DNA from 4 places in the Evansella sp. AB-rgal1 genome. Region 1 is predicted to be linked to each of the others. Evidence: predicted binding sites of a transcription regulator. Region 1 holds the regulator's gene; each other region holds the start of a gene.
What was found. The regulator Rex, encoded in region 1, represses fermentation and respiration genes when NADH is low (regulators of the CRP and FNR family bind a similar motif). The targets are predictions, from matches to a motif close to TTGTGAAATATTTCACAA.
Positions count from the first base shown of each region.

Region 2: ACERII_RS22935 (AtpZ/AtpI family protein) is a predicted target of Rex. The motif match lies at 5,851-5,868, and genes of this name have one in related genera.
Region 3: adhE (bifunctional acetaldehyde-CoA/alcohol dehydrogenase) is a predicted target of Rex. The motif match lies at 4,698-4,715, and genes of this name have one in related genera.
Region 4: ACERII_RS06965 (TIGR04053 family radical SAM/SPASM domain-containing protein) is a predicted target of Rex. The motif match lies at 6,306-6,323, and genes of this name have one in related genera.

Region 1 is NZ_JBGUAU010000015.1:126,309-134,665, reverse strand. Features, by position in the region: gene tsaD (tRNA (adenosine(37)-N6)-threonylcarbamoyltransferase complex transferase subunit TsaD) at 1-136, shown strand, start outside; gene ACERII_RS14405 (ABC transporter permease) at 500-2,716, shown strand; gene ACERII_RS14400 (ABC-F family ATP-binding cassette domain-containing protein) at 2,758-4,695, opposite strand; gene moaC (cyclic pyranopterin monophosphate synthase MoaC) at 4,840-5,325, shown strand; gene ACERII_RS14390 (redox-sensing transcriptional repressor Rex) at 5,410-6,045, shown strand; gene ACERII_RS14385 (MDR family MFS transporter) at 6,530-7,972, shown strand; gene ACERII_RS14380 (YdiK family protein) at 8,002-8,196, opposite strand; gene ACERII_RS14375 (CPBP family intramembrane glutamic endopeptidase) at 8,193-8,357, opposite strand, start outside.
Region 2 is NZ_JBGUAU010000039.1:358-8,714, reverse strand. Features, by position in the region: gene atpD (F0F1 ATP synthase subunit beta) at 1-136, opposite strand, end outside; gene atpG (ATP synthase F1 subunit gamma) at 217-1,095, opposite strand; gene atpA (F0F1 ATP synthase subunit alpha) at 1,198-2,703, opposite strand; gene ACERII_RS22960 (F0F1 ATP synthase subunit delta) at 2,715-3,269, opposite strand; gene atpF (F0F1 ATP synthase subunit B) at 3,266-3,697, opposite strand; gene atpE (F0F1 ATP synthase subunit C) at 3,945-4,160, opposite strand; gene atpB (F0F1 ATP synthase subunit A) at 4,292-5,017, opposite strand; gene ACERII_RS22940 (ATP synthase subunit I) at 5,074-5,454, opposite strand; gene ACERII_RS22935 (AtpZ/AtpI family protein) at 5,454-5,684, opposite strand; gene ACERII_RS22930 (S8 family serine peptidase) at 6,243-8,357, opposite strand, start outside.
Region 3 is NZ_JBGUAU010000037.1:35,721-44,077, reverse strand. Features, by position in the region: gene ACERII_RS22640 (hypothetical protein) at 1-1,409, opposite strand, end outside; gene ACERII_RS22635 (ABC transporter ATP-binding protein) at 1,826-2,671, shown strand; gene ACERII_RS22630 (ABC transporter permease) at 2,604-3,371, shown strand; gene ACERII_RS22625 (aliphatic sulfonate ABC transporter substrate-binding protein) at 3,404-4,441, shown strand; gene adhE (bifunctional acetaldehyde-CoA/alcohol dehydrogenase) at 4,883-7,507, shown strand; gene ACERII_RS22615 (hypothetical protein) at 7,934-8,357, shown strand, end outside.
Region 4 is NZ_JBGUAU010000006.1:167,977-176,333, reverse strand. Features, by position in the region: gene ACERII_RS06985 (ABC transporter ATP-binding protein) at 1-419, opposite strand, end outside; gene ACERII_RS06980 (ABC transporter ATP-binding protein) at 420-2,204, opposite strand; gene ACERII_RS06975 (ABC transporter ATP-binding protein) at 2,692-4,419, shown strand; gene ACERII_RS06970 (ABC transporter ATP-binding protein) at 4,482-6,266, shown strand; gene ACERII_RS06965 (TIGR04053 family radical SAM/SPASM domain-containing protein) at 6,388-7,518, shown strand; gene add (adenosine deaminase) at 7,794-8,357, shown strand, end outside.

The DNA of each region.
Region 1 (8,357 bases):
TCGTCTAACAATTCCACCGCTTTCTTTATGTACAGATAACGCAGCAATGATTGCTGCTGCTGGTTCCATCATGTATGACTTAGGAAGACGTTCAGATGATCGGCTAAATGGAAGACCTGGCTTAGAATTAAAGTAAAACAGCTTGGTTTCACTAGCAACTGACTAATAATAAACCTTCTTGTCTAAACTAAGACTTGGAGGTTTTTTTGTGCTCGTGAGTTAATTAGTCAAGCAAAAGTCATGATGGGTTTATGTAAAATTAAACTTTAAATCAAAATGTAATCGCTTTATCCACAAGAATGAGAATATATGATCGTGTTAATAACATGTTTATACACACCCTGTGGATAGTGGGGAAAAACGTGTCGAATCTTGATATAGTACTATTTAAACTTGTTAACAATATAACTGTGGATAAGTGTGTGTATATGTTAATAACTATAAGAACTCCTTATATCATGAGAACAATTCTGTGGATATACCTGTGGATGGTGTGGATATGTCAGAAAATAAACGATATTTATATAATTTCATAGTTATCTTGTCTTGTTTGATGATTTTGTTATTCCCTTATTTTGTCGAAGCAAAACAAGATTCTGACAAATTAGATGAAAAAAAACATATTATTATACTTTTAGTACCTGGATTATCATTTGAAGAGCTGGATTATCTCATCAGTAATTCAAGTAATCCACAACTGTGGAAGACTGGTGTGTATTCGGCTGTTAATTTGAAGCCTGAAGGATCAACATCCTATTTAAATAATATGGTGTCTTTAGCTACTGGGAAACGTGCTGTTGGTGTGTTGGACTGGAATGCCTATGAAAAGGGTGAAATGCTAGATAAAACGCCTTTGGATAATTTATTTTTACAATGGCATGGAAAGAAAGCGAGATCTTCCCTTATCCATCCGTACTATCATTTGTTGAAATCCAAAAACGATGAGACAAGTTTTTCAGCAAATGTAGGTTGGCTGGGTCGACTACTAGAGGATGAAGGAGTATTTACGTATGTTCTAGGAAATTCTGATTCTAGAGAGGAGAAGACAAGATTTGCTTCCTTATTTGTGATGAACGAACTTGGGGAAGCAAATGGGGAAATCTCTAGTATTCTTGTGGATAACGTTTCGGAACCAGTGGGGAAAAAAACGGATCACAGAAAAATACTGGATAAGATTTTAGGAATTCAACTTGAACAAGAGAAAACACTAACAGTAATAGAATGGGGAGATCTATACAGATTTTTTGAAGAACAACCAAAAATGGATACAACTCATCAACTTTATCAATACGAGAAGACGTTAAAACGTCTCGACGATACGATCCAAGAGGCTTTTCAATTAACGGGTGCCGAATTATGGCTATTATCTCCTTATGTGAATAGCAATGCATATAAGCGGAGGAATCAGTTAGGGCCTCTTTGGATCTGGAAAGAGGATCGTACACAGAAAGAGCTCCTTTATTCTGATACAACAAGACGATTATCCCTTGTAAGCAATACAGACATTGCCATAACCCTTGCTGATTCCTTTAAAAACAGTGAACCGATTATTGCAGATAGTTTAGGACGACCACTTCAATTTGTCGATAACCAAGATGATTGGTCTGTGTCTTCTTTTCAAAGAAGATTAGAAGAAATTAACCATGTTTATTCCAAAAGAGGGGCAGTCTTATCTAGTTATGTTTCAGGATTAGTAGTGATGTTAATTGTTGTTTCTCTTATGATTTGGTTATTAGATGAGAAGGTTCGATGGAGAAGAATTGCGGAAATTTTATTATTAAGTGGGGTTTTATCTCCGTGGTTATATCTAATAACGTCACCTTGGGTTCTGCTTTTTTCTGCATTTTCCTACGTTGTAATTATCTTAGGAAGTAGTTTTCTATTAGCTGCACTACTGCGAAGATTTACAAAACATCCCTTTAGTGTTGCATGCTTCGTATTTTTTGTAACACTGACCCTAGATGTAGCATTACACTCGTACCTCATCGAGAGATCTTTTTTAAGTTATGATCCAGTGATTGGTGCAAGATATTATGGAATTGGAAACGAGTATGCAGGTGTTTTTATTGTGAGTGGAATTCTTATGATGGCTCCTTGGATAAGGCTAGAATTCATTCAAAAAAAGAGTGAACTCTTTTATAAGCTAGCACCTGTCCTTCTATTATTAGTCGTTGTACTTGGAACGTCTAAACTAGGTGCAAACGCAGGTGCAAGTTTATCTACAGGGATTATTCTCGTATTTTTAACATATCAACTGTTTCTTAAGAAAAAAAAGTGGATGATAAATGTTGCAATCATGGGGGGGATTTTTATAAGTTTACTAGCTGGATTATATGTTTTACAACGAGCACAACCGGCAAGTCATATATACGTTGCCTTTGATCAACTACTTTCAGGAGAGTTCGGAACTATCTGGAACACCATTCAACGAAAGGTTCAAATGAACTGGAAAATATTTAAGATCTCGTATTGGACACAACTTTTTATCACGAGTTATTTCTTTATTGGACTTGTGTTATGGAATAGAAAAAAAGACCAATTAAGCGATACACAAAGTTTTCTTATCTATTGTTGTATTGTAGGTTCCTTAGCGTTATTAGTTTTAAATGATTCTGGAATTGTTGCAGCGGCTACGTCGATGTTTGTAACTCTAAGTGTTTGCTATGGGTGGTCATTAGAAAAAAGAGCTAATAAAGAGGGCGCTGAAAAAGTGTAAATGCCGTACTTTTTCAGTGCCCTTAATGACTGAATTGCCTATTATTCGTCTTCTTCTAATTGAAGTTCTTCCCATTCTTCTAACCATGTTTCAATATGTTTCTTAGATGATTCTAATGCTTCGTTAATTTCCAGCGATTTTTCATGATCTTGATAAATGTCAGGGTCACATAGCTGATCTTCCCAAACAGATATTTTTTCTTCCTCTTGTTCTATTTTTTTCTCTAGATCTTCAATTTGTCTTTGCCTTTGTCGCTGTTTTTTCTTTAATTCCTTTTCCCGCTCATAATCGTTCTTTGTTTGTTTATCCCCAACATTTTGATCCTTCGCGACAGAATTAGCAGCCTTCGCTTGTTCTAGTTCTTCCCATTCTTTCTGTTCAAGTTTCTTGGCTAAATAATAGTCATAATCACCTAAATAGTTAGTCATTGCTGTGGAAGATAATTCTACGACACGTGTTGCTATTCGATTTACAAAATAACGGTCATGAGATACGAATAATAGCGTACCTGGGTATTCGATTAATGCTGATTCTAAAACTTCCTTACTATCAATATCTAAATGGTTTGTAGGCTCGTCCAAAATTAATAAGTTAGCTTTTTGCATCATCAACTTTGCTAAAGCAAGACGAGCTTTCTCTCCACCACTAAGATCAGCAACAATCTTTAAGACATCTTCTCCGCTAAAAAGGAAGTTTCCTAACACAGTTCGAATATCTTTCTCCTGTGTAAGGGGATACTCATCCCATAGCTCTTGTAATACTGTTTTGTTAGAGGTAAGCTCCGCTTGTTCCTGATCGTAGTAACCTATAGATACATTACTTCCATATTGAATAGAGCCACTAATTGGTTTTAGCTTTTGAGAAATTGACTTAATAAGTGTGGATTTCCCAATCCCATTCGGCCCTATTAAAGCAACACTTTCACCGCGTGTTAGCCTTAGTGATATATTTTTAAACAAAGTCTCGTCATCATAACCAACGCTTAGGTCATTAATGGTAAGAACATCATTTCCACTTTGTTTTTCAATTTCAAAACGAAAACTAGCAGAATTGTCGTCATCGATGGGCCGATTCATGACGGTCATTCTCTCCAACTGTTTCCGTCTACTTTGAGCTCGTTTTGTTGTGGAAGCACGAGCAATATTCCTTTGCACGAAATCTTCTAACTTTTTAATTTCACCTTGTTGCTTTTCAAACTTTTTCATTTCTATTTCTAACTGTTTGGCTTTTTCTTCTAAATACTTACTGTAATTACCAGTGAATTTTTTCGTCTGATTGAAAGAAAGCTCATACACTTGATTAACAATTCGATCTAAAAAATATCGATCATGGGAGACAACAAGAATGGAGCCGTCATATCCAGATAAATACCCTTCTAACCAAGTTAACGTATCGATATCTAAGTGGTTGGTCGGCTCATCTAAGATAAGTAAATCAGGCTTCGACAGCAATAGTTTCCCAAGAGCGAGTCTTGTTTTTTGCCCTCCGCTTAACGAGCTGACCTTTGTACTATAATCAAATTGAGAAAAATGCAATCCTGATAAAATTCCACGAATATCTGCTTCATATTGGTAGCCACCTTTATCTTTAAAGTCCATCTGAAGTTGATCATACTCTTCTAGAACTTTAGTAAAACTAGGACTTTGGGAATCACTCATCTTTTCTTCTAATCTCCGCAAGTCCTGTTCCATTTTTTTTAGGTGCCTAAAGACGGTTAGCATTTCATCCCAAATGGATCGTTCAGAAGTGAGACCGCTATCTTGGGCTAAATAGCCGACGGTTACATCTTTAGGAATAATTAAGTCTCCCGTATCGTAAGAAAGCTCTCCAGCTATGATCTTTAGTAACGTTGATTTACCTGCGCCGTTTCTACCTACTAAAGCTATTCGATCACGTGTTTGAATTTCTAGTTTTACATTTGATAATATTTTTTCAGCTCCAAACGATTTGGACAACTGTACACATTGCAATAAAATCATGAACGTTCATCCTCACTGTATAATCCATACATTTCACAAAGTAAGTGTACAGTAATCTAGACATATGTCGCAACCTAAAAGAAAGAGTTTGTACAGATTGTGAACTAATAGTACAATAGAAGAAGTGAAGGGGGCAGGTACACCATGGGTTCATTTACACACTTTAATGAGCAAGGTAGAGCAAAAATGGTGGACATTTCCGATAAAGGTGAAACTGTTCGAACTGCAGTTGCAAAAAGTAGTATAGAAGTGAATAAGAAAATATACGAAGGAATAAAAGGGGGGACTATGAAAAAAGGGGACGTGTTAGCTGTTGCGCAGGTTGCAGGTATCATGGCTGCGAAGAACACATCTCAATGGATACCAATGTGTCATCCTTTAGCCCTTTCAGGAGTTGATATTCTTTTTGATTGGGAGATAAGTGAGAAAATACACATTTTACATATAACTGTTAAGGTAAAGACAAAAGGAAGTACTGGCGTGGAAATGGAAGCATTAACTGCAGCTTCTGCTACTGCATTAACTGTTTACGATATGTGCAAAGCAGTAGACAAAGGCATGGTTATTGGAAAGACATTTTTATTAGTAAAAACTGGTGGAAAAAACGGGGATTTTAAGCGCGAGCAATAAAGGCTATTACATCATAAGGAAATCTACTTGAAGAAAAGTCTTGCTTTTATAAATAAAAATATTATATGGGTAGGAGGAAAATATATGGATGTTGATCAAACGAAGATACCGCAAGCAACAGCAAAACGGTTACCATTATATTATCGTTTTTTAGAAAGCTTACAAGCATCAGGGAAACATCGAGTTTCTTCTTCGGAGCTTAGTGATGCAGTAAAAGTAGATTCTGCTACAATCCGTAGAGACTTTTCTTACTTCGGTGCATTGGGGAAAAAAGGGTACGGGTATAATGTAAATTATTTACTAACATTCTTCCGAAAAACGTTAGACCAAGATGAAATTACGAAGGTAATTTTGGTAGGGGTAGGTAATTTAGGTACTGCTTTCTTAAATTACAATTTTACAAAGAGTAATAGCACGAGAATCGAAATGGGCTTTGATGTAGATGAAACGAAAGTAGGACAAAAAATTGGAAGCGTTCCCATTTATCATTTGGACGACATTAAAGAGAAAATAGCAAACGATGTGGAAGTGGCAATCTTGACCGTCCCAGCACACGCTGCTCAGATTATTGCGGATCAGCTTGTAGAGGCAGGGATTAAAGGTATCTTGAATTTCACACCTGCAAGATTGTCTGTTCCGGACCATGTTCGAATTCATCATATTGATTTGTCGGTAGAATTACAATCGCTTATTTACTTCTTACGTCATTATCCAATGTAATCATATTCAGAGTGTCTTATTAGGCTGATTAGTCTAATGAGACACTTTTTGTTGGTTAGTGTATAGCTTTGGATGATTTCAACACAAAGGCTTAATAGACAAGCTAGTGCATGGACCTGGCGAATTGTTATATATAAAGAGTCAACTTAAGGGCTCATAAGGACAAAATCGAGTTGAAAGTATCTGAAGTTGTCCTTATGAAGGGCTCATAAGGACAAAAACGAGTTGGAAGTATCTGGAATTATCCTTATGAAGAGCTCATAAGGACAAAACGGGTTAAAATGAGCTAAAATTGTCCTTATGAAGATTAACTAAGTATATTACCTTCTGCTGTGACATATCATCCATCATCCAGAGTTTGAGATCCGTTATTAATTCCTATGCTTTGTTACTAGACTACGTTCACAGTAGGCTGATATCATGGTATAGTAGAAGGGTATGTTTCGTGTATCGAAACAATGGATTGGTGAGGTAGGTGTTTTATTTGAGTAAAGTACCACAAAAGTGGTTAGTTGTAATAACAGTTTTACTCGGAACGTTTACAGTTATTTTAAATAATAGTATGTTAAATCCTGCTGTTCCTCATTTAATGTCCGTTTTCCAGGCAGATGCTGTTGCTACAGGATGGGTTATTACCATCTTTATGGTAACGATGGGTGTTACGATGCCTGTGACTGGGTACTTAGGTGACAAGTTTGGTAAAAAGCAATTATATATGGCAGGTCTTGCCTTATTTGTTTTAGGGTCGATTTTCGGATCTCTATCGTGGGATTTATCATCACTAATTTTCTTTCGTGGTTTACAAGGAGTAGGTGGTGGGCTGATGATGCCAACTGCGATGGCTCTAATTTTTGAGGTTTTCCCAAGAAAAGAAAGGGGATTAGCCACAGGAATATATGGAGTTGCTGCAATGATGGCACCTACGATTGGGCCCACATTAGGTGGATTTATCATAGAAATGGGAACTTGGCAGTGGTTATTTCTTTGTAATGTACCAACGGGAATTATAGGTATCCTATTTTCCTATGTATATTTAAAACAGACAGCAAAAGTAAAAGATATTTCATTTGATTCATCTGGATTTGTAACTGTTACCCTCGGTGTAGGAGCCATACTCTTTGCACTAGGTAGGGTCTCGGAGCTAGCTCATTTAAAAGAACCCATGAATGTATTTTTAATCCTATTCGGATTGGTAGCGCTCATTCTTTTTGTAAAAATAGAAAACAAAAAAGAACAGCCATTACTGGACTTGTCAATTTTCAAGATACCAGCATACGGCTACAGTGTTTGGATCTCTAGTATTAGTTCCATCAGTTTGTTTGGTGGGATATTCTTAGTTCCACTGTTACTTCAAAATGTGTACGGTTATGGAGCTATTGTGACAGGGTTAACCTTTTTACCAGCTGCATTACTTTCAGGAATATTTATGAGTATTGGTGGTAGAATGCTAGACCGACATGGGCCATCACTTATTGTTACACTAGGACTAACAATAGTTACCGTCGGAAATGTATTCTTAGGATTTCTTTCCATGGAAACAGCATTATGGATTATCGTAGCATTAAATGCTCTACGTGGTATTGGAATGGGGTTAAGTATGATGCCTTCCACAACAGCGGGAATGAACTCAATCCCAGATAAATTTATCTCTAGAGGGTCAGCTATGAATAATGTTTTACGACAAATGAGTTCAGCTTTAGGGATTGTATTTATTTCCATCTATTTTGAAGTAAGACGAGCGCAAATAATAACAACCAGTAATGTAGAGATTGATCTTGCAAGTTTACAAGCAATTAATGAAGGATTTCTTTTAATCGGAATCCTAACACTTATCTCAATTCCAACAGGGATATTGTTGGGAAGAGAGTATAATAAGCAGCAAAAACAGGACACAGCTAAGTTACAATCACAAAACAAAAACGCTTAAGCGACGATGCTTAAGCGTTTTTTCTAACACTATTTCTTATCTTTTCCTTTACCTAATGCTGAAAAATAACGGAAAGCAATCATGTAGTCGATGGCAGCTACACCAATAAGTAACAAAGTAATAAAATCCCATTCTCCAGTTCTGTTGTGTTGTTGGATGGCAAAGAAAACAAAGACAGTTGCAATTAAAAAGTACATATAACCAGTAAATCTAGCTGTTTTCATAAGAAAAGCCCTCCAATAATAGCTTGGATGTTATCCATTTCATCAATAAGTCGTTGTATGTCTTCTCCAAAAACTACTTGAACAATCATTACGAACGAATTAATACCAACATGTGCCATGATTGGAACGATGATACGCTTTGTTTTTACATAAAGGAACGC
Region 2 (8,357 bases), on a different contig from region 1:
GGTTCACGTCAACTTCACCTGAAGATTGGGCTTGTTTTTGTACAGTTAATGCGTTATAGATCTCAGGTAATTCACCACGGTTAAAACGAATGTCTACAACCGGACCCATTACTTGAGTGACGCTTCCTTTATTCATCTTCTTTCCTCCTTACTTCCTAAATGACACAATTCTTGTTAGGTTGTAAAAATTCTTGCCTTATTTTTACAAGCCTTATTCTAATTAAGTGCGGAAGCTCCACCAACAATTTCATTAATCTCTTGTGTGATGGCCGCTTGTCTTGCACGGTTATATACTAACGTTAATTCATCAATTCTCGATGATGCGTTATCCGTTGCAGCACTCATCGCTGTCATACGAGCTCCGAATTCACTTGCTTTTGCGTCGAGTAATGCTCCGTAAATAAGACTCTCTGCGTAGTGTGGTAGCAATTGTTCTAAAATCACTTCTGCATTTGGCTCATAAATATACTCTAAGTTGTTCCCAGTGTCTTCTTCATTATCGGATGAAAACTCATTTAGTGGCAAAAGCTTTGTTTCTTGAACTTGTTGACTAATGGCACTCACGAAGTGGTTATAGTGAACATAAATCTCATCGAATATGCCGTCGGTAAACATATCAATCGTTGTAGAAGCTATGTTTTTGATTTCTGCATATTCAGGCTGATCTTGTAATCCGATGATTTCTTGATATATAGGCATACCGCGTTTTTTGAAAAAATCACGACCTATACGACCCATTACAATGATTCCGTACTCATTCGGAGATTCGTGTCGTTCATTAATAATTTGCATCGTTTTACGAAGTAGCCCTGCGTTATAAGCACCACATAATCCACGATCCGAGGTGATAATAATATATGCCGTCTTTTTTACCTCACTCCGAGCTTCGAGCATTGGGTGAGTGACATTCGTTTCAGTACCAGACGCAATACTTGCTACAACCTCACGAATTTTTTCAGTATATGGTACGAAGGAAGTTGCTTTTGATTGTGCGCGATTTAGTTTCGCTGCAGAAACCATTTGCATCGCCTTCGTAATTTGTTTTGTTTTCTTCGTCGATCCGATTCTTGATTTTATATCTCTTAATGATGCCACCGTTGTTCACCACCTTTATTAACGAACTTCTAAAAGGGAGGAGAATTAATTCATACTACCTTTTCCCCAACCTTTTATATTTTCATTCGTCATTTCTATCTTTTATGCTTCCGTAAATGTTTGTTTGAAAGTTTCAATCGCTTTTCTCATTTCACCTTCATCAGGAAGGTTACCAGTGTTCTTGATTTCATCAAGAAGTTCACGGTTATTATGTTCTAGGAAGCTAAATAATTCTGCTTCAAAGCGTTGAATTTCATCTACTTTAATGTCATCTAATAAACCTTTCGTTAAAGCAAAAAGAATAATAACTTGTTTTTCTACAGCAAGTGGTTGGTGTAAACCTTGTTTTAATACTTCTACAGTACGGGCACCACGGTTTAGTTTCGCTTGTGTCGCTTTATCTAAATCCGAACCAAATTGAGCGAATGCTTCTAGTTCACGATACGAAGCTAAATCTAGACGTAACGTACCTGCTACTTTTTTCATTGCTTTGATTTGTGCAGAACCACCTACACGGGATACTGAAAGACCTGCATCAATGGCAGGGCGAATACCCGAGAAGAATAAGTTAGATTGTAAGAAAATTTGTCCATCTGTGATGGAAATAACGTTTGTTGGAATATATGCTGAAATATCCCCTGCTTGTGTCTCAATGAATGGTAATGCTGTTAAGGAACCAGCACCTTTCGCATCACTAAGCTTTGCAGCACGCTCTAATAAACGGGAGTGTAAGTAGAATACATCCCCTGGATATGCTTCACGACCTGGAGGACGACGAAGTAATAACGAAAGCTCACGGTATGCAGATGCCTGTTTTGTTAAGTCATCATAAATAACAAGAACGTGCTTTCCGTTATACATGAACTCCTCACCCATAGTTACCCCAGCATATGGCGCTAGGAATAATAACGGTGCTGGTTGAGATGCGCTTGCTGTAACAACAATTGTATAATCTAATGCACCGTGTTGACGTAATGTTTCTACTACGCCTGCCACAGTTGATTCTTTTTGTCCGATTGCTACATAAATACAAACCATATCTTGATCTTTTTGATTAATAATTGTATCAATAGCGATCGCTGTTTTACCAGTTTGACGGTCACCGATAATTAACTCACGTTGACCACGACCAATTGGAATTAAAGCATCAATAGATTTAATCCCTGTTTGTAATGGCTCGTGTACTGATTTACGATCCATTACTCCTGGTGCTGGCGCTTCAATAGGACGAGTTTTTGTTGTCTCAATTGGACCTTGACCATCTAATGGCTGACCTAATGAGTTAACTACACGTCCTAGTAATTGTTCACCTACTGGAACCTCCATGATACGGCCAGTTCGACGAACTTCGTCTCCTTCACGAATGTCTGTGTAAGGACCAAGAATAATAATACCAACAGTGTTTTCTTCAAGGTTTTGTGCCATACCCATAACACCGTTAGAAAATTCTAAAAGCTCACCAGCCATAACGTTTTCGAGACCGTGAGCAACGGCAATTCCATCCCCTACGCGGATGACGGTTCCAACATCGTTCACTTCAATTTCAGATTGATATCCTTCAATCTGTTTTTTTATTAAAGAGCTGATCTCATCGGCTCTGATGCTCATTACGTTCACCCCTATCTGCTAACGTTCCCATATATCATACGCTTTTGTATGCGTTCTAATTGACTTGCAACAGTTCCATCATAGACACTATCTCCGACTCTCACTTTTAATCCGCCAATGATTTCTTTGTCTACGATATTATTGATGAGAAGTTTTTGTTTACCAGTCTTTATCGAAAAGACTTGGGCAACAGCTTCCTTTTCATCATCTGATAAGGCCTTTGCAGTGTAAACTGTAGCTTCTGCAATTCCTTTTGCTTCGTTCGCTAACTTTTTATAATCCTCCACAATGGAGAAGAATACGGATTCTCTTCTATTATCAATTAAGAGTAGTAGAAGATTAACTACAACATCACTTACTTTCGACGAAAAGCTTTCTCTAACAATTTTCTTCTTCTCCTCAGATGTCATCTTAGGATGATTAAACACTTCGTCAAGAAGGTTCGTAGCTTGAAATACTTGTGAAACATCACTTAGTTCTTGTTCTATTGAATCTAATAGGTAGTTTTCCTGTGCATGTTCAAATAGTGCGCTCGCATATCGAAAACCTACTGGATGTCTTCTCATAGCTCTTCGCCCACTTCTCTAAGAGTTTCTTGGATGAGCTTTTCTTGTTCCTTTTCATCCAACTCTCTTTCAATCACTTTGGATGCCACAAGGATAGACAAGGTAGAAACTTGCTCACGAAGAGCGGAGATAGCTTGTTCTTTTTCTTGATTTATTTCCGCAACGGCAGTTTCTTTTAAGCGTTCCGCTTCTTTTCTCGCAGTTGCAAGGATTTCTTCTGCTTGTTGCTCACTAAATTTCTTCGTATTTTCAACTATTTCTTTTGCTTCACGACGGGCATCTTGAATGGCTTCCCGTTGCTCCGCTAAATATTTTTCTGCTTCTTTACGGTTACTTTCTGCAGATTTAATTTGATCAGCGATATGAACTTCACGCTTTTCCATCATATTAATGATAGGTCCAAGCGCAAACTTTTTAAGTATCAACATGAGAACCAAAAATGCTAATAGCTGATAACCTGCATTTATCCATGCAATATCATGTAACTCAAACAACGATTTCGCCCCCTTCATAACAGTAATAATAAGAAAAACACATTAAAATGTGGTAAGAACGAGTACATGCTATTCAAAAAATATATTTTCCTAGAAGGACATGTATCGATTTTTTACATAAAAGGAATGGCGAAGATTAAGTATGTAACGTTCTCCGCCATAATATCATTTCATGTGTTACTTATAGATTACCTAATAACATGAAGGCAATAACGATTGCAAAGATAGGAATCGCCTCTACTAATGGAGCACCAATGAATAAAAGTGTTTGAAGTGGCCCTCTCATTTCTGGTTGACGAGTTACACCTTGAACTACACTACGTACTACGATTGCTACACCAAATGCACCTGCTACTGCAGCGATACTTGCAACTATTGCTACTGAAAGAAATTCCATGATAAATATCCTCCTTTAAGTCCCATTCATTATTTGTTTTATTTGTAACGCTCTAAAAAAAATAAGAGCAAAATTACCAAGAGTGATAAAAGCTTTGTTAAGTGATACGATTTTTTATTAATCGTATGACTTTAATGTTCTTCGTTAACTTTATGTGACATGTAAACCATTGTCAGCATACAGAAAATGAAGGCTTGAAGTGTACCGATAAATGATCCAAATGCTTGGAACAGAACGAGTGGTATAAATGCGAATATACCCCATGCAAGACTACTTACTCCAAGTTTAACTAACATTACCATAATTAATTCTTTAGCAAAAACGTTAGCATATAGACGCATTCCTAATGTGAGGGTATTGGAGAAATCCTCAATAATTTTAAATGGGAACAAGAATGGTACTGGGCGGAAATAATCCTTCCCATATTCTTTTGGCCCTTTCAGTTTTAAACCATAATAATGCGTTAATATGATAATAAAGGCAGCTAAAGAGATTGTGAGAAGCGGGTCAGCTGTTGGTGAGTGCCAGTATACGTAGTGCTCGGTTTTTGTCGCAAGTTCAAACGGAACACCTATCATATTTGCTACGAATACATAGCAGATTAATGTAACACCTAGAACAACAAAGTGCTTCCCTTGCTTCCAATCCATAGAGGAACTAATAACGTTCTTCACAAATTGAACTAACCATTCTACTACATTCTGTGCACCTGTCGGATACATTCTTATTTTCCTCGACAAGAAGAAGAGAATCAAGAATACTATTAACATGACAACAGTGGTCATAAATATTCCTGTGAGATCTACCTTCAAATACGGGTTATCAAAAAGCTCTATTACTGGTTTTTTATTATCCAACCATTTTCACCTCTTTTCTTTGCATCTCTAGGGTTGTACACAATTCTTCATGTACGTCATTGATTCAATTTTTTAATGTGAAACATAGGTTCAATTAATATAATGAAATAGGTTATTGCTAAACCTATAATGACACCTTCGACTTGTAAATATTCAGGAAATTGCAAAGCAATGGCTACAGCAGCTACAGCAGCAATAATCCTTGTTAACGTACCAAATATAAGAAGACTAGGTTTTTTTTCTCCTTCTAGAACTTCTCCTATTTTCTTCACTTGAATATATGTATTTACTAAGTTTAACAAACTAAAACTAGCACCAAATGTAACCCCCATATAGAATGTTCTATTTGGTAAGACTAATGCTAATATAAGAAATACTAGAATAATCCCTATCGTTACAAAGGTATACCTTTTAGCTATTGCATGAAATTCCATCATTAAGATTCTTCTCCCATAAATTTACGCACAGCAAAGTATATCCCAGTAATCGCTGCCCCCATCCCTACTATTGCACCTAGGACAAGAAATAATCCATTTGTGTTACATTTATTGTCTAACCAACTACCTCCAAACACTCCTAGAAGAATGGAGCCAACAAAATAGGAGCTAATAGTAGACATTAAACCGACCATTTTTGCTATTTGGGGTATTTTAGGTGGCTGAGACATTGGTTTCCCACCCTTACTAGGGTTTATAAGCGAATTATGTTTACATGCGTAATATCCTATGTAATCGTACCAATACAGCTTAGTTCCTGTCAATTACTACTAGGAATTGATCAACATGAAATTTATGCCATTCACCAGGGTTAAGCGCTTTCTTGTTCACAGAGTTTTGCTACATTTTTCACATAACAGACACATTTCCTATTATACATAAAAAATAGGCAGTGTCCTATACTTTTTAAAGAAAAAATAAAGTTCGAATATTACAAATATTATAAGCAGCATTTTTAACGTAGTTTTAGTGAAAAATTTGTACACTACGGCTCTTTCCTACCTATCAACACTATTTACATTCTGGCTATACACCTATTCTGTATGAAAACAGAGACTGGGTCAAAAGTGTTTTCAGCAAAGAGAAATCCGAACGAAATGATTCTTGGTATCCTATTCGCTGCAGAAATATACTCCGCTAAGGTTACCTATCGTTCGTATTTTCAATGTTACACTTTCGTTATGTCCCAGCCTCCATTCTTTATAGAGAGAATATCTTCGAGGATCTAGTTAATCAAAGTCTTCCCATGAACCGATGTAAATGTCTCTTTCTTCTGTATCTTCATGTCCTTCTTTTTCTGCAAAAATTAGTGCTTTATATATTCCTGGTTGTATTCCTTCCACTTTTATGTCCTGCTCAAACATCCCTCTTTCAATGTCTTTTTGAACATCAATAAAGTCAATAAATTGAAAGGTGTCAGGGTCATATAATGCGATGCCAAATGCATCTGCTCCACCTGGAAGATACACTTCATAATGGAATGTGTCAGGCTCTGCGGTTTGTTCAAACATAAACGCCATCATCCTTGGATAGTCTGGTTCTTCTACAAAAAACATATAAGGGATCTCAATCGTCTCATCAAAACTTTTCACCTTTATATTGTCATGATAAATCCCTTCTGTGAATAAGGAAGGAAACACATCCATCGTTACAGGAACCGTTTTCTTATCTCCAGGAGATACATATAAAGAAAATGGTACCTTCCATTGTATTCCATCAGGAACCTGAAATGGTGGTTCTACTGTATATCGTTTTCTTACATCCGAATGATTTTCAATGGTAATTTCTACTGTTTTCTCCAAACGGCTATCTGACTTTAACCATTTCCCAAAAGTAAGAGACCCGGGGTATACGAGAGTTTTTGAATTTAGTGCATCTATTAATTGAATTCTACCTGTCCCTTGTACATGAGGTGGATAAAGTACCCCTTCTTTGTCCTTGATTGGTTTAGCTGTATTCATTAATGCTGCTTTTATTTGATCCGGACCCCAATCTGGATGCTTCTGCTTAAGAAGGGCTGCTGCTCCCGCTACGTGTGGGGCAGCCATGCTTGTTCCATTTAGATCTAAATATCCTTTTGGTACCGTACTGTCAATAGCAACACCTGGCGCGACAATGTCAGGCTTTATATCCCATGTATGTGTCACGGGACCTCGTGAACTAAACGGTGCCATAAAGTCTTCTTCTTCCCTATAAATGGTTCTTATGAATATGTCCCTTTTTTTAAGGTCTTTCTTTAACGATTCTCCTACTTCCTTCGAAACACTCACTACTGGAAAATCGGTTTGCTCTTCTAGCATACCAGCAAAGTCGCCATCTGTATGATTATATACAATTAGTGCCTCTGCCCCTGCTTTTTGCGCGGCTTTCGCTTTTAATGTAAAACTTATCTGTCCTCGTTCTGCTAATATGATTTTTCCTTGAACATTTTTTTGATAATAGTCTTCTTCTTTACCTAAACCTACGAACTCTAGTGGATATGCTCTTTTTAATATCCAATCTTTTGCCCGTTGCATAGGTTGAATCGGAATTTCATTCTCATCGTTAGGCCCTGTTGTTAAATAAGGAACTCTCATTGGTGGTGTGGATGCCCCTACAGAAATAGCTTTAGAAGATGTACCTGGTGAACCTACTGTCCACAGGTTAGGTCCACTGTTACCATTTGAGGTTACAGCAATAACACCTTTTTCCACAGCCTTATCCAAAGCTACACTTGTAGGCCAGTCAGGTCCATTTACTGTATTACCTAAAGACAAGTTAAGAATGTCTACTCCATCCTCAACTGCTTTTTCAATGGCCGAGATAACTTGCTCTGTCGTACCCATTCCAGCAGGACCTAGTGTTCGATATGCATAGATTTCTGCCTCAGGAGCAACTCCTTGGAGTCTTCCGTTAGCAGCAATTATGCCCGCAACATGAGTTCCGTGTAGTGTCGGCATCCCCTGTTCTTGTTGTGTTTCCATCGGGTCATCGTCCTCGTCGATGACATCATAGCCCCCTTGATAACTTCCTTTTAAATCAGGATGATTGTAATCAATACCTGTATCAATTACGGCTACTTTTACACCTTTTCCTGTAAGGTGTTCTCCATCTTCATCTAACAATTGGCGAATTTCTTCACCACCAATAAATGGAACACTTTCATCTAGTGATGGTTGGTAATAGGCAATCTCATCAACTCTGTTAATACTTTCAAGGTTATTTAGCATTCCAGCGTCTTTTCTGCTTACTTCTGCTGAAAAACCATTATATAGTGATTTAAAAACTTTTCTTACTTTTATGGTCGGAATTGCACCTTGAACATCAGCCAGTACTTCCTTTATGTCTTTATCTTCTCTCGCTTC
Region 3 (8,357 bases), on a different contig from region 1:
AATGGCATAGAAAAGATAAAGGGAATCAATAATGCTGCTTCAGTACCAAACATTTCACCTTGAATGGCTGCAAATAACCCGAAGTGAGAAATGGCACTTGATTGGGCCATCATGGAATAATCAAACTGCATAGCACTTAAGCTAAGCAACGTTAATCCACCAAAAACAGCGGTAATCTGCCAACCAAAAGAGAAAATCATTAATGAATTAACTTCCTTTCGATCATCTCCATTAGCTTTTTTCATTTTATTTAATGAAATTACAGTTAATATTAATCCAATTGCTACTAGAATAAACGATGGTAATAACCATAATTCTCCACGGTCTGCACTAACAGCTAAAATCGAGAAGACAAAGATATGACCAAAGAATGGGATGTTAATCATTATTGGCGCACGTTTTGCTGCTATTTTTCCAAAATCACCAGCGGTACACGCCCCTGTTAATCCGGAATGGGATAGTGCTCCTGCCATACCAGGTGCAAGATTTCGTGTATTGGCAGTTTTTGCAAAAAACATAAGAAGAGCGATACCACCAAACATCCAAAATAATTGTCCGAAAAATCCGTAAGAAAGAACGGAATTCATTCCCTCAATAGCAAATGCATCCCCGATACGAGATCCACCAACCATAAAGTTAGCAGCTAATACAATCGGAATACCTGCAAATAAAAGTGCTCGTAAAGTTGGACCAAAAATCCATTTATAGCAAATTGCACCTAATCCTGCCGAAATCATCATCGCAAAGAAGATTTGGGGCAGTGAAATAATTGGTCTGATTAATACTGCTATATGGAATGATAAAAATAATATTCCGATAATAACTGCAATCTCTAATAAACCTTTGCGAATGTATAGATGTTTATTTTTGATTTTCGCTTTGTTATCGATTAAAATAACAGATCCTATTAAGCCGATATATGCAATTAAAGGGTAATAATTTGTTAACCCATTAATTCCAGTACCTGTAGAAAGTAGTATTCTTGAAACACCTTCTATACCAAGTAATAAGAAAAAGGAACGTACGATAAATACAAATTGTGTTCGTGATGTACCAAGAACTGTTTCTTCGTCAGATGGAATAATGAAATCATCATCATCCATTGATTTGTTTCCTAATATCTTACGGAGTTCTTGTCCACCCACAAAAAATGATGCAATAAGTGCAATAATTGTTGTTCCTGCCATTAGATTAACAAATGGGAATTCAGGTAAACCTGGTGATGATACATCACTTAGAACTAATATATATCCCATAGCAAGACCGAAAATAACTATTATCAATATAGGGGAATAACGAGTACCTGCAACAACTGTTCGTGAGATTAAAACCATAGGAATAAGAAATAATAAAATAATCCAAAATTGATTCAATAATTGTAAATGTGTTACTTGTTCAATGATATCCATATATGTACTCCTTCGTTTGTTTTTGTATTCCAAATAAACATATTATCGTAAGTAACCACTAACGTAAATGTATTTTTTTCAAAAGTTATTACAATATGTTGAACGTTATATTTACACAAATAATAATGATATTTTTTACTCTTAATAAAAAAATATGTATTAATGTTAGATAAGAGTAACTTTATTAAAGCAAGTTAGATTAGCCAAAATGACAACGAGGAGTAAAAGATAAAAGAATAATATAGGAAATTTAGAAAAACTTATTTATATAGAAGTAATGGAACACAGTTTTAATAAATTTATCTTTTTATTGACACGTTTCTAATACCATCATATACTAAATATATTAATTCCGATAAAGGTTATAAGAATTATAGTCTTTCGTTTATTAGGAGGAAGTACGAGGGGGATAAAGGATGGAAAAGGTTCTTATCGATCATGTTGAGAAAACATTCCATAATAAAGAAAAAGATCAATCTTTTACTGTATTTGATGATATATCTTTAACAGTGGAACCGGGGGAGTTTGTTTCCTTACTTGGTCCATCGGGCTGTGGTAAATCGACTTTATTAAATATTATTGCAGGTCTTGATGAAGCTTCAAATGGAGAAGTGTATGTTGGAGATAAAAAAGTAACAAAACCAGGTTCCGATCGTGGCGTAGTTTTCCAAGAAGCTGCTTTAATGCCATGGTTAACGGCGATAGAAAATGTGGCTTTCGCACTTAGGAAAAATATGAAGAAAAGTGAAGCGAAAGAACATGCGAAAAAGTACTTGAAACTTGTTCATTTAACTAAATTTATGAATTCTTATCCACATGAGCTATCTGGTGGGATGAAACAACGAGTTGCCATTGCAAGAGCGCTAGCAATGGACCCTCAAATCTTATTAATGGATGAACCATTTGGGGCTTTAGATGAACAAACTAGAACGATGCTTCATCGTGAAGTCCAATTCATTTGGCAAGAGACGAAAAAAACGATAATCTTTGTAACACACAATATTAGAGAGTCAATTCTGTTATCAGATCGAATTGTACTAATGGGAACACGCCCAGGTGGGATTCGCAAAATATATCCAGTAGATTTACCTCGACCAAGAACTCCATCATCACCAGAATTTGCAAAGCTAGAAGAAGATATTATGTCCATACTCGGTGGGGAAATTGAGAAAGTAATGAAGGAGGAGATGGGTGATGATTTCAACAGTAAGAAGGCTTCTCTTCTTTACGGCTCTAATCACAATATGGGAGATCATATATAGAGTAAATTTAGATTTGCAATTTTGGTCTACACGATTATTCCCATCTCCATTACTATCTGTAGAACAGCTGTACATTGGTTTTTTTGAAACGGGAATATTAGCTGTGGCACTTACAGAAAGTATTCAACGTATTGCCATCGGTTTTAGCTTAGCTGTTTTTATTGGTGCAACTTTAGGGATTTTAATAGGAGTCTCTAAAATAGCTGATGAAACGTTAGGTACTCTAGTAATTGCCTTACAATCAGTTCCGAGTATTGTATGGCTTCCTTTAGCACTAGTTATGTTTCATGGAGGACCTGGCGCTATCATTTTTGTAGTCGTACTTGGTGGAACTTGGCCGATGACAATGAATATGAGAATGGGAATTAAGAATGTGCAACCCATTTTAGTGAGAGCTGCTAGAACAATGGGGTATAATCGTTCAGAATTAATATGGAAAGTAATGATACCAGCTTCTATACCATCTGCCATAACGGGCGCAAGACTAGCTTGGGCTTTTGCGTGGAGAGCTTTAATGGCTGCAGAATTAATCGGACGCGGTGGATTAGGAAGAACGTTAATGGATGCTAGAGACTTCTTTAATATGGAACTTGTTATCGCAATCATGATTATTATTTCTGTTATAGGGTTAATTATGGAGTACTTTGTATTTAGTAAGATTGAGAAACGTGTGTTAGCTAGATGGGGATTATCAAAATAAATAAATCTTTTATAAATATGAGGAGGAGCAACATGAAGAAGTTACGAACTTTATTATTTGCATTTACAAGTTTAGTAGTTATTAGTGCATGTGGGCAAGGGGATTCAAACTCAAATGATCAATCAGGCGCAACAGATGGTGGGGAAGTAACAGGTGGAGATGTTACAATTGGCTACTTTCCTAACTTAGATCACGCTGCTGGTATTATTGGAAAAGAAAAAGGGTACTTTGAAGAAGAAATGGTAAATTATAATGTAGATTTTACACACTTCCCAAATGGAAATGATTTCATTGAAGCTTTAGATGTCGGTAATATTCAATTAGGTTATGTTGGACCAGGCCCCGCTATTAACTACTTTTTAAACGGGGGCGATGTAGTTGTTATTGGAGCTGCCGCAAATGGCGCGACATTAATTGTATCTCGTGAAGATTCTGGTATATTATCACTAGAAGATTTTGACGGTAAGTCTTTCTGTACTCCAGGTAATGGTTGTACGCATAATGTACAGTTAGAAATTATGTTAAATGAAATTGGTCTAGTATCTAATCGTCTAGGCGGAACAGTAGAACATCAATCACGTGTAAACCCAGCAAGTATGGTCGCTATGTTTGAACAAGGACAAATTGATGCAGCAGCAGCTCCGGAACCTTGGGGAACTTTACTTGTGGAAGAACACAATGCCAATGTAGTAGCTGAGTGGAATGACGTTTTCTTAGGGGAAGAATTAGCAAGTGTTGTTATTGTTACAACAAATAGTTTCTTAGAAAATAATCCAGAAGCAGTTGAGCAAGCGTTACGTGCTCATAAACGAGCTGTAGATTATACGCACGAAAATACAGAAGATACACTTAATACTGTAAATGATTTAATTTTCAACTTAACTCAAAGTCGTCTTCCTGAACATGTATTAGAAAAAGCTTGGAAGCGTATGGTAGTAACAACGGAAACACATGCTGATGCATTACAAGCATGGGCAACGGCATCGTATGAATTGAAATTTATGGATGTTGATCCTGATTTAGATGGATTTGTTGATACTTCCATTTTAGATGGAATTGTATCTGAATAGATTAAAATAAAAGAAAATGTTAAGAAGGTGCTCGAGTGTTTATCACCATACGAGTACCTTCTTTTTTTCGTATTTGTTTTAAAAAACTTTAAATATGGCAAACAATGTCAAATATTTGAAACGATTTAGACATAATTTAGTATATCTACTGATCAGAGTTGATAGTATACTTAAGATAGTTAAAACACTTTAAATAGTAAAAAATATAAGATTACATTTAACAGAATAGACACATTGAAAACGTTATCAAGTGAAAATGTGAAACAGTTCACAAATGTGTCAAACAATTTCACGGAAATTGAATTATAATAGGGTTGTAAGGGAATGACAGAAGGTTATTGCGATAGGAAAAATGCAAAACAGTAATAACAATGTTATTCCGATATAATATAAGTTATTTATGTGAAAACATTCACAAATAAAGTTTTGGGAGGTCATATAATGGCTACTGTAGAAAAAGAAGTAAAACAAAAACAAGATGTAACGAAAATGGTAAATGAGTTAGTTGAAAACGGGAAAATAGCACATCAAGAATTCTTAAACTTTGATCAAGAATCTATTGACTTGATTGTTAAGGAAATGGCGTTAGCAGGATTGAATCAACATATGCCACTTGCAAAAATGGCAGTTGAAGAAACAAAACGTGGTGTTTACGAAGATAAAATTATTAAAAATATATTTGCAACAGAGTACATTCATAACGCAATTAAATATAACAAAACTGTTGGTGTAATCTCTGAAAATGAGTTTGAAGAAATTATTGAAGTTGCAGAACCAGTAGGTGTTGTAGCAGGTGTTACTCCTGTAACAAATCCTACATCAACTACAATGTTTAAAATATTAGTTTCTATTAAAACTAGAAACCCAATTATCTTTGCTTTCCATCCATCCGCTCAAAAATGTAGCGCTAAAGCTGCTGACATTCTATATGAAGCAGCAGTGAAAGCTGGAGCACCAAAGAATTGCATTCAATATATTAGTTTGCCATCTATTGAAGCAACACAACAATTAATGAATCACCCAGGAGTAGCTGTGGTATTAGCAACTGGTGGTGCTGGAATGGTTAAATCAGCTTACAGTACAGGGAAGCCTGCTTTAGGTGTTGGTCCTGGTAACGTGCCATGTTATATTGAAAAAACGGCAACAGTGAAGCAAGCTGTAAATGATCTAATTTTATCAAAGACATTCGATAATGGAATGATTTGTGCATCAGAACAAGCTGTTATTATCGACAAAGAAATTTACAATGAAACGAAACAAGAATTAATTAACAACAAATGCCATTTCTTAACGAAAGACGAGATTAAGAAATTAGAAGAGTTAGTTTTCCCTGGAAGCAGTGCTGCACCAGGAACATATTGTGCAATTAATGGTGACATTGTCGGTCAATCTGCAGCGACAATTGCAAAAATGGCTGGCTTTGAAGTAGACCCTGCTACGAAAATTTTGATTGCAGAATTAAAAGGTGTAGGAATGGAATACCCATTATCTAGAGAAAAATTAAGCCCAGTGTTAGCTTGCTATAAAGTAAGTAGTACAGAAGAGGGGTTCCAACGTGCAAATGAAATGTTAGAGTTGGGTGGGTTAGGACACTCTGCAGTTATTCATACAAATGATGACGAAATTATGAAACAATATGGTATTCGAATGAGAGCAGGAAGAATTATTACAAATAGTCCATCATCTCAAGGTGCTATCGGTGATATATACAATGGGTTTCTACCTTCATTAACATTAGGTTGTGGATCATACGGAAGAAACTCTGTATCTCAAAACGTAGGAACAGTGAACTTAGTAAACTATAAGAAGATTGGAAAGAGAAAAAATAACATGCAATGGTTTAAAATTCCACCAAAAGTTTATTTCGAAAAGAATTCAACACAGTACCTTGCAAAAATGCCGAACATTTCACGTGTATTAATTGTTACAGATGAAATGATGGTAAAAATGGGGTACGTTGATAAAGTGCTTTACTACTTAAATAAGCGTCAAGATAAAGTGGAATATGAAGTATTCTCTAATGTAGAGCCAGATCCATCTATAGAAACAGTAATGGCAGGCGCAGAAATGATGTCTCAGTTCCAGCCAGATGCGATTATCGCCCTTGGTGGGGGATCTCCTATGGATGCTGCTAAAGGAATGTGGTTGTTCTATGAGCACCCAGAAATTGAATTCCATGGTTTAAAGCAAAAATTCTTAGATATTCGTAAACGTGTTTTTAAATATCCAAACCTAGGTAAGAAATCTCAATTCATTGCAATTCCAACAACATCTGGAACTGGTTCTGAAGTAACTTCATTCTCTGTAATTACGGATAAATCTTCAGGAACAAAGTATCCTTTAGCAGATTATGAGTTAACTCCGGATGTAGCTATTATTGATCCTACGTATGTGAAATCAGTTCCTCCTGGGGTTACAGCTGACACAGGAATGGACGTATTAACACATGCAATCGAAGCTTACGTTTCTGTTATGGCTAATGATTATACAGATGGATTAGCAATAAAAGCAATTCAACTTGTATTTGAATATTTACCAAAAGCATATGAAAATGGCAACAATGAATTAGCTCGTGAGAAAATGCATAATGCTTCTACAATCGCTGGTATGGCATTTGCCAATGCATTCTTAGGAATTAACCACAGTTTAGCGCATAAGCTAGGTGCGGAATTCCATATTGCTCACGGTAGATCTAATACAATCTTAATGCCACACGTTATCCGTTACAATGCAACGAAACCGTCTAAGTTTACTGCGTTTCCTAAATACGGCCACTTTAAGGCTGATGAGCGTTATGCAGAAATTGCAAGAATGTTAGGTTTACCTGCAAAAACTACAGAAGAAGGTGTTGAAAGCCTTGTTCAAGCAGTAATTGATTTAGCAAAAAAACTTAACATACCAATGAGTATTGCTGAGTGTGGCGTAGCCCAAAAAGACTTTGATGCAAAGGTAGAAGAGTTAGCAGATCGTGCATTTGAAGATCAATGTACAACAGCTAACCCGAAATTACCTTTAGTAACTGAGTTAGTAGAAATATATAAAAATGCGTTCAAAGGCATTAAATAAGTAAAACAAATGGAGAGAAGTGATGTCTAAATCACTTCTCTTTATTTTGGACTGGACGACTTAACTATTTCTAAGCCCTATAGTATGAATGGAAGTGAAATTTCGCACCATGTCGGATGAAAATACGTTAAGAAGTATTTTAGTAACATTCATTTTTCTATGGAATGAGTGCAAGCCAGCGAGGAATCAGTGGGAAGTAAGAGTAGAGGCGAAATCCCGTAGCGACTTAGTGGCGGAGGGGGAGCGGCAACTCCCCACAGGAACCCGAGCAAGCTGAAGCGAATGGAATATAAACAGACAAAATTTAGTAATACTAAATAGTTTATTTTCAATATTCAAAGCATATTTTCGAGGATAGACAAAATGAAAGTGAAACATTATTAAATCTTGTAACGTAACAGAATGTAAGAAAAAGGAGGAGTTTATATGTTTACAGATCTAAATAATAAATTGAAGGAAGTAAAGGAACGTTGCCGGAAACAGAAAAAGTGGAAAGAACATTTACAAAGAGCAAATAATTTATTCACTGAAGAACAGAAGAAGAAAAGAGATTTACAAAGTTTACTAGAAAAGGAAAAACAAGATGTGGAGAGGTTAGAAAGTTTTTCATTAGCAAATATATTCTATTCCATTACAGGAAAAAAGCTGGAGAAATTGGAAGAAGAAAAACGAGAAGTACTTACAGCAAAATTGAAGTATCAAGAATCAGTAACGACCTTAAAGGATTTAGAAAAAGAAATAAAAGAATACCAACAGTTGTTATTAACAGTAAAAGGAAGTACGGAGGAGTATAATCAAATTCTTTCCGAAAAAGAAACGTTAATTAAAGATGATTCAACGATCTGGACAC
Region 4 (8,357 bases), on a different contig from region 1:
TGAGTAACGCGTGTTACTAATCTCCCAACTGGATTTCGATCAAAAAATTGCATATGCATTCGCGATAAATGATGAAATAACTTTTGTCGAATATCAAAAATAATAGATTGGCCTGTAAACTGCAAAAGTCTATCTTGGATGTAAGTAAGACTTGCTGTAAAAAAGATAGTAAGTGAAAATAATATACCGATAAAAATAAATCCTTGTAAACTTTCTTGTATTGAAGATTGAACTGTTAAATAATCATCGATCGCTACTTTTATTAAGTATGGTTGAGATAAATTTGCTACCACAAATAAAGATGCTAAAACAAAAGAAAGAAAGATTTTTTTCCAATAAGGCTTTGCATAAGCTAAAAGCTTACGAAGTAAATGGCGGTCTACAACGTTAACAATTTCCTTCTCCTCATGAATATTCATTTATTTCCTCCCACTCTTGACAAGTGAAAATTGGCCTACTTTTCTAGCAGAGGTTTCGTATCCAAACGTTTGTTTTTCATACATACTATTGTATATACCTTTATTGTTAACAAGCGTTTCGTGTGTTCCTTGTTCTACAATCTCTCCTTCATCCATTACAATTATCTGATCACAATGCTTTATGGACGAAATTCGATGACTAACAATAATGGTTGTCGTATTCTTCATCTTTTCTTTCATTCCTGATAATATTTTTTCTTCCGTCTGAGCGTCAACCGCAGATAAACTATCATCAAAAATTAGAATAGAAGCATCTTTTATAAAAGATCTAGCAATACTGATACGTTGCCTTTGACCACCTGACAAAGAAATACCTCGTTCTCCTAATGGTGTATCAAATTTCTTAGGGAATTCAATAATATTGCTATATACTTGTGCTAACTTTGCAGCTTCTGTCACTTCCATATCATCGTAAGGTGCTGGATCGAAAGCTATATTTTCTCCAATTGTAGAAGAAAAGAGGAAGTTCTCTTGTGGTACTATCCCAACCGATTTCCGTAAACGCTCGAGTGGTAGTTGAAAGATGTCGTATCCATCTATAAAAACAGTTCCCTTTGGGGGATTATATATTCTAAGTAAGAGGTTAATAAGTGTTGTTTTACCACTACCGACCTTACCAACAATTGCTAGACTTGAGCCGTTAGGTATATTTACATTTATATTCTTTAACGTTTTTTCTTCACTTCCTGGATAACGGAACGATAAATTATTGAAACGGATACTTCCCTTAATTTCTGTATCGATGACATTTTCTTCATCTTTGACTTCCGATTCAATAGCGAATATCTTCCGTAACCGTATATTGGATGCCCAACCACGTTGCAGAATATTAATAACTTTTCCTAAGTTTTCAACAGGAGCTATAAGTAAGGATAGGTATGTATTGAAAGCTACAAATTGACCTAAAGAAATTGTATTGTTCATAACGAGTAATCCGCCAAAAAAGATAGACAATAAATAGCTTAAACCTACTATTGCAATACTAGCAGATGTAAAAAGAGAGTTCGTTAATATTAACTGTTGGTTTGCTTTTACATTTTGATAATTATCATTCTTGAACTTATTTAACTCTTGCTTCTCTTGATTATAAGATTTTACTACACGAATACCAGAGCAAAACTCTTGAGTAGTACTAGTAAGATTACTTATCGCTTCTTGCACTTTTGTAGAACGATCTTGTATCTTAAACCGGAATTTATAGGCTAGAAATGTTAATCCTGGAAGTGGTAAGATGACGACGAGTGTTAACCATGCATTAATTGTAGTTCCCATCATAGTGACAGCAACAGCAATTAAAATAACAACTTCAATAGTTAAAAAAATCCCCCCCATTGCTACTTCTCTAATTACATTTACATCGTTAATAGCATGAGACATTAAGTCTCCGATACGTTGTTTATTATAGTATTGTGCAGGGAGTTTTACCCAATGTTTAAATAAACGCATTCGAACCTTTTTCTCTAATAATCGAGATAAACGAAAGATATAAATTCTACTACATGATCGAAAAGTCGCTACACCTAACCCAACAAGAACTACACTAATAGATAGTTCATAAAGGAGGGGATTAGTTAATGTGGATTCTTGAACACTATCTGTAAAACGCTCTAAATAGGTGGGGATTTGGAGCTGAAGGACACTAGAGATGGACAAAAGCATCATACCGAACAAGTATTGCCATTTATGTTTTAGTAAATGACTTTTTACAATTGAGTCAGATTCCAAGCTTAATTCCTCCTAATTTTTAATGTAAGTAATGTTTGTAAAATAACAATATAAGTTATTGCACTAGGAAACCATGGATTTATTTATCAGCTTACATGGATTTTACTGCTTTCGTGTTCCGTAGGAGTTTTTCTGTCCTTGTACATTTCATAAAAATTTTATTATCATTACTTTTTTATCACATTATTTAAACTGCATGATATGTTATATGTCTGTGGTTAGTGAGAACGTGGGAGAAATATCGTTCATTTTTAGCTGGTTTGGAGGAAATCTCTAGATTTTGTCGAAATTTAAATGTTAAACAGGTATTCTTTTTACAAGGCTAATATACAAAAATAGAAGGAAAGGCGCATGATAAAGAAGAGAGAATAGACCGATAGATGTTTGCGAAGGCTTTACTTTGAGCTTATTATTTATTTAATGTCTTAATAATGATAAAAAATAATTCAAGAATACTAATACAAAGTTAAAAAGAAAGGGTAATTTTATGTTACATATGATTAAATATGTAAAGCCATACACTTTACATGTTATTTTAATTGTTATTTTAACTCTATCTGCCACGTTATTAGAACTATATTTACCAACACTAATGGCAGATGTAGTCGATATAGGTATCGTAACGAATGATATGTCTTTTATATTACAAACTGGAGGATGGATGATCGTATGTTCCATTCTTGCTGTGCTTCTTACTATTTTAGTAACCTTTTTAGCTTCACGTGTTGCACTAGGATTTGGAAAAGATGTTCGTCGAAAGTTGTTTGTTAACGTTGAAAACTTTTCGCTACAGGAATATGAGCAAATTGGTCCTGCATCCTTAATAACGAGAACAACAAATGATGTTAAGCAAATTCAAGACGTTTTAAATATGATTTTACGAATCGTCACAAGAGCACCATTGATGCTTATTGGCGGAATTATTTTAGCTGTTTCCCGTGATCCTGCGCTTTCCCTTGTTTTTCTAGCAGCATTACCTGTGTTAGCTGGAACGATATTTTTTATAAGTAGAAAAGCTATTCCGTTATTCGGAGAACTACAAAAAAGAACGGATCGATTAAATTTATTACTTCGTGAATCACTCATTGGAACCCGTGTGGTTAGGGCATTTAACCGAGTAAAGTACGAGAAGCAGAGATTTAATGTTGCTAATGAACAATTTCGGGATACAGGAATTAAAGTAAACAAAATAATGGCTATTCTCTTCCCGCTTATGCTTATTATTATGAATTTCACTAATATAGCTATTGTTTGGTTTGGAGCTATTAGAATTGATAACGGGCTTATGGAAGTAGGGAACTTAATGGCATTTTTACAATATGCCATGATGATATTAATGTCGCTTATCATGCTTTCCTATGCTTTTATTTTAATCCCAAGGGCACAAGCATCGGCAAAACGTGTGAATGAGATTTTGATGATTAACCCGGATATGAAAGATCCAATACAAGAGGCAATAGAGACTGGTTTACAAGGGCATCTTGAGTTTAAGAATGTCACTTTCCGATATAAAGGGGCTGAGAAACCTGCTATTGAAAACATATCCTTCCATGCAAAGCCAGGACAAACGACAGCAATAATAGGAAGTACTGGTGCCGGTAAAACAACGTTAGTACAACTTATACCAAGGTTTTATGACATAGAAGCAGGTTCTATCATGTTAAACGGAATAGATATTCGACATATGACTCAAAAGGATGTAAGAAAAAAGCTAGGGTATGTACCACAAAAAGCTTCTCTATTTAGTGGAACGATTGAGGAAAATATTCGTTTTGGAAAAAAAGAAGCTACTGAAGAAGATATCATTGCAGCTTTGGAAACAGCCCAAGCAATAGAATTTGTAAACGAAAAAGAAGATGGTGTTTCTACGTTTATAGATCAAGGAGGCGCAAATTTATCTGGTGGACAAAAGCAGAGATTGTCTATCGCAAGAGCGCTCGTTCGAAACCCTGAAATTTATGTCTTTGATGACAGCTTTTCTGCACTCGATTATAAAACGGATGCAAATTTAAGGAAAGCGCTAAAACAAAAAACGAAAGATGCAACTATTATTCTGGTTGCACAACGAATAAATACTGTGATGAATGTTGATCAAATTATTGTTTTAAATGAAGGGAAAATTGCGGGAATTGGTCCTCATGAAGAACTGTTAAAGAATAACACTGTTTATCAAGAAATTGTAGCATCTCAGAGAACGGGGGATGAGAGTGCATGACATCGAAAAAGAAATCCTCTCGTATATCGAATAATAGTGGAGCCGGAGCCGGGAAAGGTCCTATGTTTCAGGTAGAAAAGCCAAAGAATTTTAAAGTTACGTTAAAGCGATTATTAAGCTATCTTAAACCAAGAAGACTGCCATTAATAATCGTAGCCATTGCAGCAGTCTTTTCTACACTGTTTAATGTCATTAGTCCAAAACTTCTTGGTGATGCAACTTCGTCTCTTTTTGATAGTTTTATGGAAGGAACTGGAGTGGACTTTCCATTTATAGGGAAATTATTAATTGTTTTAATCATATTGTATTGTGCCTCTACATTTTTTGCCTTTATACAACAGTATATTATGGCAGGAGTTTCTCAACGAACTATTGCTGAAATGCGCCAAGAAGTGAATGAAAAATTAACAAGATTGCCAATACAGTATTTTGACAAGCATAAACATGGTGATGTGTTAAGTAGAGCAGTGAATGATATAGATAACATTAATACATCCTTACAGCAGGCACTTACTCAGGTAATTACTTCTGTGATTACTGTGATAGGTATTATTATTATGATGCTTGTTATTAGTCCATTATTAACGCTAGTCGTGTGTATAACGATTCCATTGAGTGTTATTGTTGTAAGAACAGTAGCTCAGTTTTCTCAAAAGCATTTCAAGAGTCAACAAAAAGAGCTTGGAAGTATTAATGGTCATATTGAAGAGATGTTTACTGGCCATCAAGTTGTAAAAGCGTTTGGCCAAGAACAGGATGCAATCAAAGAATTTGATTCCATAAATGATCGTTTATATAAAGCTGGTTGGAAAGCTCAGTTTATTTCAGGAATTATGATGCCGTTAATGACGTTTATAAGTAATATCGGATATGTATTTGTTAGTATTGCTGGTGGACTTCTTGTTTTAAATGGAAGTATACGAATCGGGGATGTACAAGCATTTATACAGTATTCACAACAGTTATCTCAACCAATGGTACAAGTAGCAAGTGTTGCGAATATGATTCAAGCAGCATTAGCGTCAGCAGAAAGAGTGTTTGCTCTTCTTGATGAGGACGAAGAAAAGAGAGAAGAAGTGTCAGACGTGAACCTAGCAAATTTACGAGGTCGTGTCTCATTTGAGCATGTACATTTTGGATATGAAGAAAATTCCCCAGTAATTAATGATATGAACATTGAAGTAGAACACGGTCAAACGGTAGCAATTGTAGGTCCAACTGGTGCAGGGAAAACAACTATTATTAACTTACTTCTACGTTTTTACGAAACGAACAAAGGCGATATTCGAATTGATAATAAAAGCATAAAGGACCTTTCGAGAGAAGAAGTCCGAAGTATGTTTGCAATGGTTTTACAAGATACTTGGTTGTTTAATGGAACCATACGCGAGAATATTGCATATGGACGTGAAGGTGCTACGGAAACTGAAATTATTAAAGCTGCTCATAATGCCTATGCAGATGATTTTATTCGGACGTTACCAAAAGGATACGACACAGTATTAAGCGAAGATGCTACTAATATCTCTCAAGGTCAGAGACAGCTAATTACTATCGCCAGAGCTCTTTTAAGAGATCCAAAAATATTACTGTTAGACGAAGCTACTAGTAGTGTTGATACACGTACAGAAATGAATATTCAAAAAGCAATGAAAGAACTAATGAATGGACGAACAAGCTTTGTTATTGCACATCGTCTATCTACCATTCGTGATGCCGATCTTATTTTGGTAATGAATAAAGGAGATATTGTGGAAAAAGGTACTCATGAACAGCTGATTGAGAAAAACGGTTTCTATGCAGAGTTATATTACAGCCAATTTTCTAGTAATGAAGAAATTAGTTGATGACTTTTAAAATGTGAACAATTCAGTACTATTCACTGTTTGTGATTTTCCTCACTACAATATGTTCGTATTTTGGATATGCTGAACCTATACTAATATTGTTATCTAGGAGTGGTAGTATATGTTTCCGCAAAATTACGATGAGAATCCTTTTATAGTAATATGGGAATTAACTAGAGCTTGTGAGTTAAAATGTTTACATTGTCGTGCTGAAGCACAATATCGACGTGATCCCTCTGAATTAACATTTGATCAGGGAAAAAAGTTAATTGATGATATTCATTCTATGAATAATCCAATGCTAGTTTTTACTGGTGGAGACCCTCTCATGCGTGAGGACGTTTTTGATATTGCATCATATGCAATCAAAAAAGGAATCCGCGTATCTATGACCCCATCAGCTACTCCGAATGTCACAAGGGAAGCAATGAAAAAAGCAAAAGATATTGGGCTAAGTCGCTGGGCATTTAGTATTGATGGGCCAAATGCAGAGATCCACGATCATTTCCGTGGAACTAGTGGATCTTTTGACCTTACCATGAATGCGATCAACTACTTGCATGAACTAGAGATGCCAATTCAAATTAATACTGTCATATCAAGATATAACTACGAGCACTTAGACGAGATGGCAGAATTAGTGGAAAAGCTAAACTGTGTATTGTGGAGCGTGTTTTTCCTTGTTCCAACGGGGCGTGGGCAAGAAAAGGATATGATTACTGCACTCGAGCATGAAAAAGTATTTCAGTGGCTTTACGATTTATCTAAGCGAGTCTCCTTTGATATAAAAACAACTGGAGCACAACATTATCGTAGAGTAGTGATCCAAAATAAGATGCGAGAGAAGCAGGCAGAAAGCAAAGGGAGTAACATTCAATATAGAGATGCATTAAAAAATGGTTCTACAGGGAAAATAGGTGGTCTCGGACGTGCTCCAAAAGGCGTAAATGATGGTAATGGTTTTGTCTTTATTTCTCATATTGGTGATGTTTATCCTAGTGGTTTACTTCCTATTAAAACTGGTAACGTAAAGGAAACTCCTTTACCTGACATCTATAGGGATTCTCCCATTTTTCAATCTTTACGAAACCCAAGTAGTTATAAGGGGAAATGTGGTGTGTGTGAATATAATGAGGTGTGTGGTGGTTCTAGATCAAGAGCGTTTGCTATGACTGGGGATTATATGGAAAGTGAGCCATTCTGTATTTATATTCCGAAAGAGTTAAGGAAAAAGAGTAGTGCAACTTCATAATTTAGTGATATGTAAAAAAACAGAGAATGCTAATGTAAGCTCTGTTTTTTTGTTTGCTAAAAAAACTAACAATAAAGTTGATAAATAGTTCATTTGATAGTAATATAGAAAAAATTTATAATTTCTTATTTATTATTATCTTACCTTAAAATACGTAATCTCAATTGGTGGTTAACTTATCTAATATTCCTAATATTGTTGGTTTGTATACCATTCGCTTCGTCAATCTTTGTTTCTGTAGGGAGTTGCCGTTTATATTGAAAGGGGTGTTTATGTTGGGAGATTCAATTTCTATTCTAGAGAGATTGCCGAAAGTGGATTTACATGTTCATTTAGATGGTAGTATTAAACCGGAAACTGTTCTTGATCTTAGTATTGAAGAAGATGTTTCCTTACCTTCAAACAATATAACCGATCTTCGTAATCTTTTAGGAATCCATGGGTCGTGTATTAGCTTACGAGAATATTTAAGTAAGTTTGAACTTGTTTCCAAGCTTCTTCACTCAGAAAGAGCCTTAGAACGAGTTGCTTTTGAAATCGTTGAGCAAGCTAGTGCTCAAAATTGTAAGTATATAGAAGTCCGTTTTGCCCCACAACAACATAGAGAGAAAGGCTTACGGATTGACGAAGTACTTCAAGCTGTTATTCGAGGGTTAAAAAGAGGTAACGAGACTTTCGATGTGAAAGCACGTGTAATTGCATGTTGTATGAGGCATCATTCTATAAAACAAAATATGGAGGTTATTGAAGTAGCATCCCATTTTCTTCATAAAGGGCTTGTGGCAGTGGACTTAGCAGGAGACGAAGCGGAATATCCTGCATATCTACATCTTGAAGTT